3 regions of the Streptomyces sp. SLBN-31 genome follow, and region 2 is predicted to be linked to each of the others. Evidence: riboswitches for the same ligand, from Rfam matches in the RefSeq annotation. Region 2 holds a riboswitch; each other region holds the start of a gene.
The links. Region 2 has a riboswitch for cobalamin ahead of FBY22_RS33125 (prenyltransferase/squalene oxidase repeat-containing protein). Riboswitches for the same ligand answer to the same signal wherever they lie in the genome.
Positions count from the first base shown of each region.

Region 1: another riboswitch for cobalamin. It lies ahead of FBY22_RS30055 (cobalamin biosynthesis protein); the one in region 2 lies ahead of FBY22_RS33125 (prenyltransferase/squalene oxidase repeat-containing protein).
Region 3: another riboswitch for cobalamin. It lies ahead of FBY22_RS16190 (CbtB-domain containing protein); the one in region 2 lies ahead of FBY22_RS33125 (prenyltransferase/squalene oxidase repeat-containing protein).

Region 1 covers NZ_VFNC01000002.1:2,183,016-2,186,262, reverse strand. Annotated here, with positions in the region: gene FBY22_RS30060 (cobyric acid synthase) at 1-638, opposite strand, end outside; gene FBY22_RS30055 (cobalamin biosynthesis protein) at 635-1,576, opposite strand; cobalamin riboswitch at 1,676-1,818, opposite strand; gene FBY22_RS30050 (hypothetical protein) at 1,945-2,172, opposite strand; gene FBY22_RS30045 (inorganic phosphate transporter) at 2,207-3,247, opposite strand, start outside.
Region 2 covers NZ_VFNC01000002.1:2,874,374-2,877,620, reverse strand. Annotated here, with positions in the region: gene FBY22_RS33130 (SCO2322 family protein) at 1-354, opposite strand, end outside; gene FBY22_RS33125 (prenyltransferase/squalene oxidase repeat-containing protein) at 351-1,577, opposite strand; cobalamin riboswitch at 1,691-1,826, opposite strand; gene FBY22_RS45450 (RidA family protein) at 1,951-2,328, opposite strand; partial or broken gene FBY22_RS45445 (nuclear transport factor 2 family protein) at 2,326-2,757, opposite strand; gene FBY22_RS33115 (MBL fold metallo-hydrolase) at 2,803-3,247, opposite strand, start outside.
Region 3 covers NZ_VFNC01000001.1:3,522,288-3,525,534, forward strand. Annotated here, with positions in the region: gene FBY22_RS16180 (histidine phosphatase family protein) at 1-486, shown strand, start outside; gene FBY22_RS16185 (CbtA family protein) at 553-1,308, opposite strand; gene FBY22_RS16190 (CbtB-domain containing protein) at 1,331-1,552, opposite strand; cobalamin riboswitch at 1,589-1,734, opposite strand; gene FBY22_RS16195 (TMEM165/GDT1 family protein) at 2,155-2,736, shown strand; gene FBY22_RS16200 (ArsC/Spx/MgsR family protein) at 2,834-3,190, opposite strand; gene folE (GTP cyclohydrolase I FolE) at 3,225-3,247, opposite strand, start outside.

The DNA of each region.
Region 1 (3,247 bases), 690 kb from region 2:
ATGTCGAGGCCGGGCTCCAGGAGGCTGACGTCGCCCCGGAACTTGTTGACCAGGAACCCCGCGACGAGCGCCTGGTCCTCGGGGGAGAGGAGCGCGACCGTCCCGAAGAAGGAGGCGAAGACGCCCCCGCGGTCGATGTCCCCGACGACCAGCACGGGCAGCCCGGCGTTCCGGGCGATGCCCATGTTCACGATGTCCGTGCGCCTGAGGTTGATCTCGGCCGGACTGCCCGCCCCTTCGCAGATCACCGCGTCATACGTGCCCCGCAGTTCGGCGAGACAGTCGAGAACGGTCCCGAGGAGCTTCTGCTGCCGCCCGCCGTGATACCCCCGCGCGCTCAACTCGCCCACGGGCCGGCCCATCAGCACGACCTGACTGCTCTGCTCGCCCCCCGGCTTCAGCAGCACCGGGTTCATCAGCGCGGTCGGCTCGATCCGGCACGCCTGGGCCTGCATGGCCTGCGCCCGCCCGATCTCGGCGCCCTCACGCGTCACGAACGAGTTCAGGGACATGTTCTGCGCCTTGAACGGCGCGACCTTGACGCCCTGTCGCACCAGCCAGCGGCAGATCCCGGCGGTGACGACGCTCTTGCCCGCGTCGGAGGTGGTACCGGCGACGAGCAGCCCACCGCCGCTCATGACGCACGTCCCCTCAGCAGGGCGCGCGCGGCAACGCTCACGCCGAGCGCGAGCAGTCCGACGCGCCGCGACAGCCGCACGGCCCGCTCGATGTCCCCGACCTCCACGGGCCGCCCCTCCCTGTTCAGCACGGGCCGGTGCTCGACCCGCCCTCCGTACGACAAGGTCCCGCCCAGGCGCACCCCGAGCGCTCCCGCGAACGAGGCCTCCACCGGACCGGCGTTGGGGCTCGGGTGCCGGCCGGCGTCGGCGCGCCAGGCCCGTACCGCCCCCGCCGGGTCACCCCCGGCGACCGTCGCGAGCCCGGCCGTCAGCCTGGCCCCCGGCCATCCGGCCACGTCGTCCAGCCGCGCCGAGGCCCACCCGTAGCGCCGGTAACGGGCCGACCGGTGCCCGACCATGGCGTCCAGTGTGTTCACGGCCCGGAAGCCCAGCAGCCCCGGCACACCGCCGACGGCCCCCCACACCAGCGCCCCGACCACCGCGTCGGAGGTGTTCTCGGCGACCGACTCCACCACGGCCCGCGCGATCCCGTCGGCGTCCAGCGCCTGCGGATCCCGCCCGCACAGATGCGGCAGCCGTGCCCGGGCGGCCTCGACGTCCCCCGCCTCCAGGGCCCGTCCCACGGTCCGTGCCTCGCGCGCGAGCGACGTGCCGCCGACCACGGCCCAGGTGGCGGCGGCGGTCAGCGCGACGGAAGCGGTACGGGAGGGACGTACGAGCGACTGTGCCGCGGCGCCGAGGGCCACGGCACCGCCCACGCACACGGCGGTGTGCAGCGCGCCCCACCCGCGGTGGTCACGCCACAGCACTCTTTCCACGGCGCCGGCGGCACGCCCGAACACGGCGACCGGATGTCCGCGGCGTGGATCGCCGAGGAGCTGGTCACCGAGGAGTCCGGCGGCGGCGCCGTACGCGAAGACGCGATCGGCCCGCACCGGCTCAGCCCGCCAAGGGGTCGGGCGGGACCGGGGTGGTGAACCTCAACAGGCAGCCGCGCATGGCGATATGTCCTCACTCAGGGTGTCCGCGCCCTGGTTCGACGAGACCGGCGGTGGGAGTTCCTGGCTCCCGGGGCTATCTACCCCGGTGACAGTGGCGGGACCGCGCCGGAATCTCACCGGCTTCCTCCCTTGCCGCCGTACATGGCTCCGGCAGTCCACCACGCGCCCGAACGGCAGTCAACTTGCCGTTGACCTGCGACGCGGGAGTGTGCTGAGGCCCACACGCAGGGGGTCGCCGGGGTCACCGGAACGCGTGATGCCGGGACGGATCACCGTCCCGGCATCACAGGTGCGTTCGAGGCTCAGGCCTTGTTCATGATCAGCGAGATTCCGTACGCGACGGCCGCCGCGCATCCCGCGAAGGCCACGTAGGCCCCGGTCGCCGCGAGAGCGGCCGAGTTGCCCTCGGCCACGGCCCGCTCCTTGCGGGACAGGCCCATCACGCCGAGGGTGAACAGGGCGACGAGACCCACGGTGACCGCGAGGCTGACGCCGAAGACGGAGCCCAGAGCTGCCCAGTCGATCTTCATGCTGCTGATTCCTTCGTTACCTGATGCTCGGGACTCAGACGGCGGCCGGCGGGTTCACCGGCTCCGTGGTCGGGGTCGTGGCCGGCGCCGCGATGGTGGCCGTCAGCTCCTCGGTGACCGTGCCCGCGGGCGGCGGGGTCACGGCGGCGATGGCCGTGGTCACCACGCCGGGCGGTTCCTCGGTCTCGTTGACGTTGGACGCGTCGACGACCTCGCGGCGCGAGAGCTTCCAGATCGCGGCGCTCGCGGCGACCAGGAAGACGGCGACGACGGCGGTGCCCCAGTCTCCGAGGTCCGTCACGGACTCGGCGCCCGCGCCGACGAGCGCGGCGGCCGGGAGGGTGAGAACCCAGGCGACCAGCATCCGGGTCGCGGTCGACCAGCGCACCACACCGCCCTTGCGGCCCAGGCCCGCACCCATCACGGAGCCGGAGACGACGTGCGTGGTGGACAGCGAGAAGCCGAGGTGCGAGGAGGCCAGGATCGCCGTGGCTGCGCTGGTCTGGGCGGCGAAGCCCTGCTGCGGCTGCAGCTCGGTCAGGCCCTTGCCCATGGTGCGGATGATGCGCCAGCCGCCGATGTAGGTGCCGAGCGCGATGGCGAGACCGGCGGAGAGGATGACCCAGGTGGGCGGGTCGGCGTCGGGGGCGACGACTCCGCCGGCGACCAGGGCGAGCGTGATGATGCCCATGGTCTTCTGTGCGTCGTTCGTGCCGTGCGCCAGGGAGACCAGGCCGGCGGAGGCGACCTGCCCGGCGCGGTAGCCCTTGGCGGAGGCCTTGCCGTCGGCCTTCTTGTCCAGGGTGTAGGAGAAGCGCGTCGCGAGGAACGCGGCCAGACCGGCCACGATCGGTGCGGCGAGCGCCGGCAGGAGAACCTTGGTCGCGAGCACGTCGCCGTGCACGGCACCGAAGCCGGCCGAGGCGACGGTGGCGCCGATCAGACCACCCATGAGGGCGTGCGAGGAGCTGGAGGGCAGCCCCACCAGCCAGGTCAGCAGGTTCCAGAGGATCGCGCCGACCAGAGCGGCGAAGATGACCTCGGGACGGATGCCGGTCTCGTCGACGAGACCCTT
Region 2 (3,247 bases):
GCGGCGGGCGGGCGGCTGCTCGGCGGACGGGGCGTCCTTCGCCGTACCGAAGTCGATGAGCAGGGCTATCCGCTTCTCGCCCCGGACCGCCGGAGTCCGTGCGCAGATCGCCGCGAAGGACGTCGCGCCGCGTGGCTTCGCCGCGTCCCCCGAGTCCTCGCTGACCGAGAAGCGGAAGCCCTGGACGTCGCCGTCGGCGGGGCGGGCGGTGGAGGGGCCCTGGGTGGCGTAGGTCCAGTGACCGGAGTCGAGGGTCCAGAACGACCAGTACCGGTAACCGGTGGCCCCGGCCGGTGCGGCGAGGCCCAGGGTGAGGAACAGGGTCGTGAGGAGGAGGGTCGCGCGGCGCGTCACCGCTGACGCCTCCTGCCGCGGAGCATCAGCGCGAAGCCGATGAGGGCGCCGACGAGCAGGCCGCCGCCGACCGTCCAGGCCACGCCGAGGGAGTCCTCGTCCTTGCCGGCGGACGCCTTGGTGCCGTCCGGGCCGGCCGTCGGGTTGTCGTCGACGCCCGCGGGGGCCGGGCCGGTCGCGTTGAGCTTGGCGACGAGGTCCAGGCCGCCGAAGTCGTGGACGTCTCCGCCCCGGGCGGCGGACGCGGCGAAGATCAGCTGGGCGTAGGCGGCGGGACCGGCCTGGGCGGCCCAGTCGGCGGCGTGGGACTCCAGCCAGTGCAGCGGCTTCGCGGCCTGGGAGTTGAGGCCGGCGCTCGACAGGGCGACGACCGCGTCGGCCGTGTTGCCGTAGTCGGGCTGGGGCTTGGCGCCGGGCAGCGCGGTGGTGAGGTGGCCGCTCTTGGCGAGGGACTTGGCGAGCCAGGCGGCGCCGTTGTCCGCGGCGGGCTGGTGGCCGGAGTCGCTGTCGGGGTCCGCGCAGCCCGCGGGCGCGTCGGTGTCGTCCTGCCTGCTGCCCGCGACCGTCTCGCCGAGCAGGCCCAGCACGGCCGCCGCGGTGGCGTCGGCGTTGGCCGCGAGCCTGCCCTTCTTGTCGGGCTGGTAGGCGAAGGCGCCCGCGTCGGGGCCGTCGCAGGGCAGCGCGAGGCCGCGCAGGGCGTCGTAGGGGGACTTGCCGTCCTTGTGGAGGTTCGGCACCGTCACGCCGGCCTGGGCGAGGGCGCCGATCACGACGGACGTGGAGTTCGCGTCGCTGGCGCCACCGGCGGTGAAGCCCCAGCCGCCGTCCTTGTTCTGCACCGACTTCAGCCAGCCGACGGCCTTCGCCACCCGGCCGTCGTGGCCGCCGATCTCGGCGAGGGCCTGGACCGCGGCCGCCGTGCTGTTGGTGTCGGCCTTGCACGGCGCGCCGGCGGTGGCGCGGTAGGCGGCGAAGGAACCGTCGCCGCACTGCTGCCCGGCCAGCCAGGCCACGGCCGCGTCGGCCGGCTCGACGCCGACGGTGCGCTGCGCGAGCAGGGCGAGCGACTGGCGCCAGACGCCGTCGTACGTCGGGTCGGAGGTGCCGTAGAGGCCGGTGGGGAGCGATGCCGAGGGGGACGGCGAGGCGGCGACCGCGGGGGTCGCGCCGCCGAGTACGGCTACGGCGGCCAGCGCCGCGGCGCTGTGACGGATGACGCTCATGATCGGCTGCTGCCTCTCCCTGGGGAGCCGGAAAGCAGCACGGGACAGCCCCGGGCGGCTCGGCTCCGTATACCTCGACGGTGCCGTGTGGCGGCGGGGAGCCGGCACACGTGAGCCGGTCACGATCCGTACGGGGCACTCCGGCTGGCCGGTCCGGGTCGGACCGGGTCACGGTTGCGGGTCAGCGCCGGATTCGCACCGGCTTTCCCCCGTACGGGTGATGACGACCCGGACACTGTACCCGCGGGTCAGGAAGGTCTGAGCGGTGGCTGTGCGTGACGGAGGTCACCGACGCCGACGCCTCCGACAGCCGGCACAGCACCAGGGCCAGATCGCCGGCGGGACGGGCCCCGGGTTCTCTCGCGCCCGTGGGTCAGCCCACGACGGCCACCGCGTCCACCTCCACCAGCACCCCCTCCCGCACCAGGCGCGCCACCACCGTCGTCCGGGCCGGAAGCGGGTCGCAGCCGGTGAAGAACTCCCGGTAGACGGCGTTGAACTCGGCGAAGTGGGCGCGGTCTGCCAGGTAGCAGGTGCAGCGCACGATCGAGCGGCGGTCACCGGCCACGGCCGCGACATTGGCCAGCACCAGGCGTGCTTGCTCGGCGAAGGCGGCCGGCATTTCGTGGGTGCCCGGATGCAGGGGTCCCTGTCCGGAGGTGAACAGGAAGGGACCGGTGCGCACGCCCTGCGACAGCGGCGGTTCGGTGCCGTCGGAGAAGCGGACGTAGGGCGCGGCGTCGGTGTGCACGCGCTGCGGGCCGCCGCCGAAAGGCAGGACGAGGGTGCGGGCGGCGAGCAGCCAGGTACCGTCGGCGGCCCTGCGGAAGGCGTCCTCGTAGTGACCCACCTGGTACGGCGGCCCGGCGGGCAGGATGCCGCCCGGGTGGCCGTCCAGGCGGTACGTCGTGAAGTACGACGTGGCCGTGGCCGTGTCCGGACCCGTCACGGTGACCCGGACGTTGGACATCACGCGGCGCGAGAGCCGGTCGGCGGGACGGGCGCCGAAGTACGTCCGCAGCGCGTCCCGTCCCTCGATCCGTCGTTGGCCCTCCGGCCACTGGCAGACGCCGTCCTCGGTGAACAACTCGGCCACGGTGGCCGGTTCACCGAGATCGAGGCGGTGGACGAAATCGAGGATCAGGCGTTCGCAGGCGCGCTCGGCGAGAAGGTTCTCCATGAACCCGTATTCATACGCGGTCTACGGCTGTGTACGTCACCGTATTCATACGCGGTCGACGGCCGTGTACGTCACCGGATCGCTCCCCGGCACCGCCTCCGCCCGGCCCAGTTTCACCAGTCGTCGCAGATGCGCCTCCGCCTCGGAGACGGCGATGTTGCGCGAACCGTAGGGGATCTGCTCCCAGGGCCGGTTCCACTCCATGCGCTCGGCGAGCTGCCAGGGGGTGAGGGGCGCGGCGAGCAGGCTCAGGAGCCCGGCGAGGCGCTCCTCGTGGTGGGCGAGCAACTCCCTTACGCGGGACGGCCCGTCGGTGAAGGCGTGCTGGTGGGCCGGGAGCACCTCGGCGGGGGCGAGCCGGCCGACGCGTTCGAGGGAGTCGAGGTAGTCGCCGAGGGGGTCGGTGACCGTGGCGTCGTCCGGGTCCTCGTAGAGGCCGATGTGCGGGGTGATCTCGGGAAGCAGATGGTCCCCGGAGAACAGGCGTCCG
Region 3 (3,247 bases), on a different contig from region 2:
GCCGGGGCGGCGGCCTGGACGCCGCGTTCGCCCGCCCGTGTCCTCACTTCCCCCAGTCTGCGCTGCCGGGAGACGGCCGCCGCACTCGGACTGCGCGAGGGTGACCCTCGGGCGGAACTCGCGGGCCTGCACGTGGGCCGGTGGCAGGGCCGCACGCTCGACGAGGTCGGCTCGGCCGAGCCGGAGGCGGTGGCGCAGTGGCTCGCCGACCCGGCTTCGGCGCCTCACGGCGGGGAGTCGGTGCAGCAGCTGTGCTCGCGCATCGGACAGTGGCTGGACAGCGAGTACGTGGCGGACGACCGCACGATCGCCGTCGTGGAGCCCGATGTCGTGCGGGCCGTGGTGGTGCAGGTGTCGCAAGCGCCGCCGACGGTCTTCTGGCGCATCGACGTGGCGCCTCTCACGGCGACGGAGATCAGCGGCCGAGCGGGACGCTGGAACCTGCGTGTGGGGCGCCCTCTCGGCGGGCGGGACACCGACGGCTGAGGTGCCGGAAAACGCCAGAGGGCCCTCGGACGGTTCCGTGGACCCTCTCGCGTGTGGCGGCGCCTGTCAGTTGAGGCCGGCCGCCGGTTGGCGTGCCGTGGCAGCCGCGGCGGGCTTGGGATTCAGCAGCCGTTCGGCCAACTCGCCGAAGACCAGACCGAATCCGGTCCACAAAGCCATCTGGATGGCCAGCGCGGAGAGCCGGAAGCGCCACAGCACGGTGGCCGGGAACTCTCTCGGCACCTCATTGACGACGGGCAGGAACGCGTACGCGAGCCCGATCACCAGCACGAAGGCGGCCACCGCGACCACGGTCGCCCACCATGTGCCCAGGGACGGCGCCAGGCGCTTGCCCAAGATCGTGGCGGCGATCGTGAGGAGGACGCTGAGCACCATCATCAGGAAGTACAGGGTGGTCCGCTTGCCAATGGTGTCGGGGTGGCCGACGGACGGCGGGTTGGCCGGGTACTTCAGGAAGGGGACGACGTAGACGGTGAGCAGTGCGCAGCCGGACAGCAGCAGTGCCGTCGCGCGGGGGGTGAAGCGGCCGACGCGGCCGAGTGCGAAGGCGTAGGCGAGGGCGGCGATGCCGCCGAAGGCGACCCCGTAGATGAGGACGCCGGTGGCCAGGCCGGCGGTGGACTGCAGGGAGCGGGAGACCACTTCCATCTCGTGCCCGTGGGAGTGGCCCTCCTCGAAGGCGATCGCCTTGTCGACGTACGGCTCGCCGAGAAGGTAGGCCACGACCAGCGCGAGCACGCCGGCCGCGAGGCCGGCGAGCATGCCGCGCACGAGGAGGTTTCTTACCGTTGCGGAGTTCATGGAGCGCTCGGTGTCCCTTGCCTCAGTGGCAGGGGAAGCCGAGCAGGTGGCGGGCGTCGTGCACCCACTCGTGAACGTCCGTGCCGTTGAACACGGAGGTGGCGCCCTGCTCGGCGCCGACGAAGTACAGCAGGACCAGCATCAGGATGCCGAAGAAGACCGCCCAAGGAGCGATCGCGCCGATCGGCAGCTTGGCGGGAAGAGCGGGAGTGGTGGCAGTCGGCTGGGCGACATGCTGCGCCATGGCAGGGCCTCCTCTGGGAGTTCGCGTCCCATCTCGGTGGTGCACATGACGACGGCTACGGGTCTGACTCGCCGCCACCTCTTCGCGAGGCGCAGGCACACAGTGGCGCGACCGTTCCGGATTCCCACCGGCTTCCGTCTTGCCGTCGTCGATATCCCAGCGACCGTACCGCGTGTCGCGAACATGGCCAAGACCGCACCACCTGGAGTGATGCATCTCGCGGCGGAAGGGGGATGCGGCGATGGTGCAGTCGGTGCTCGCGTGGCGGCGCACCCCGGCCGTTGGTGAGGGAGACAGGGGGATTGAGCCCTCGTGTCGGAAGCCGCTGCCTGCGGACCGTCCGGCGGCCGTTACACTGGTCGGCAGCGAAGGGGAGTAGTCCCGCAACACCGGCAGGTCGACATACTGGATGTCCACGGATGTCCCGGCCTCCGGGCTCTCGCATCACATGGTGCGGGGGTGGACGAGACCTTCGGCCAAGGCAAGACCCGGCCCGCACGGCTGTGCGGGCCGCTCCGTCATGCCGGGCCGAGTGGTTCTTCCCGTCGCCCGCCTGGGTGCCTCACGAGCCCGTGGCCCGGCCCCGGCAGAAAGCACCAGTAATGACCTTCGACCCCGTGGCGCTCGTCACCGCGTTCGGACTGATCTTCCTCGCGGAGCTGCCCGACAAGACGATGTTCGCCTCGCTGGCCATGGGCACCCGCATGCGGCCGCTGTACGTGTGGTTCGGCACCTCCACGGCATTCGTCGTGCACGTGACCATCGCCGTGGGCGCCGGCAGCCTGCTCAGCCTGCTGCCCACCCTGGCCGTCAAACTCGTCTCCGCCGCCCTGTTCGCCTTCGGCGCCGTCGTCCTGCTGCGAGGGTCGGGCGACGATGAGGACGAGACCGCCGGGAAGACCGTCACCGGTTTCTGGCCCGTCTACACCACTGCCTTCATGGCCGTGTTCATCAGCGAATGGGGTGATCTGACGCAGATCACCACGGCCAACCTTGCCGCCACGAACGGCTGGCTGCCCACCGCGATCGGATCCGCCGCCGCCCTGATGTCTGTCTCCGCCCTGGCCCTGCTGGCCGGGCGGTTCATCGCCAAGAAGGTGCCGCTGAAGACCGTGCAGCGCTTCGGTGCCCTCTGCATGGCGGGCCTTGCCATCTGGACCCTCGTCGAGGCGGTCACCGGCTGAGCCGGTCGGCGGCTGGCGGTGGTGCTGGGTCGCTGAGGCCGCGCGTGCCGGCCCGGGGATCGTTCGCGGCAGACCCGGGCCGGCGGCGACGGCGCGTCTAGGGCAGGACGGACCGGACAGCGTCCGGTGTGCGGCCGATCACCGTGGTCCCGTCGTCCGCGGTGATGATCGGTCGCTGGATCAAGGACGGGTGGGTGGCCAGCGCGTTGATCCAGCGCGCGCGGGAGGCGGTTTCGCGGGGCCGTGCGGAAAGGCCGAGCTCGGCCGCTTCGGGTTCGTTGCTGCGGGTGATGTCCCATGGCTCCAGCCCGAGGCGCAGCAGTACCTCCTCGATCTCCTGCGCCGTGGGCGGTTCCTCAAGGTAGTGCCGCACGGTGTAGGAGGCGTCTTCCGCGTCCAGCATCGAGAGCGCGGAGACGCACTTGCTGCAGCCGGGGTTGATCCAGATTTCCATGTAGTGGGTCTTTCGGTACGCGGGGGAGCGGTTGTCAGCCGGGCAGGCCGGTCAGTG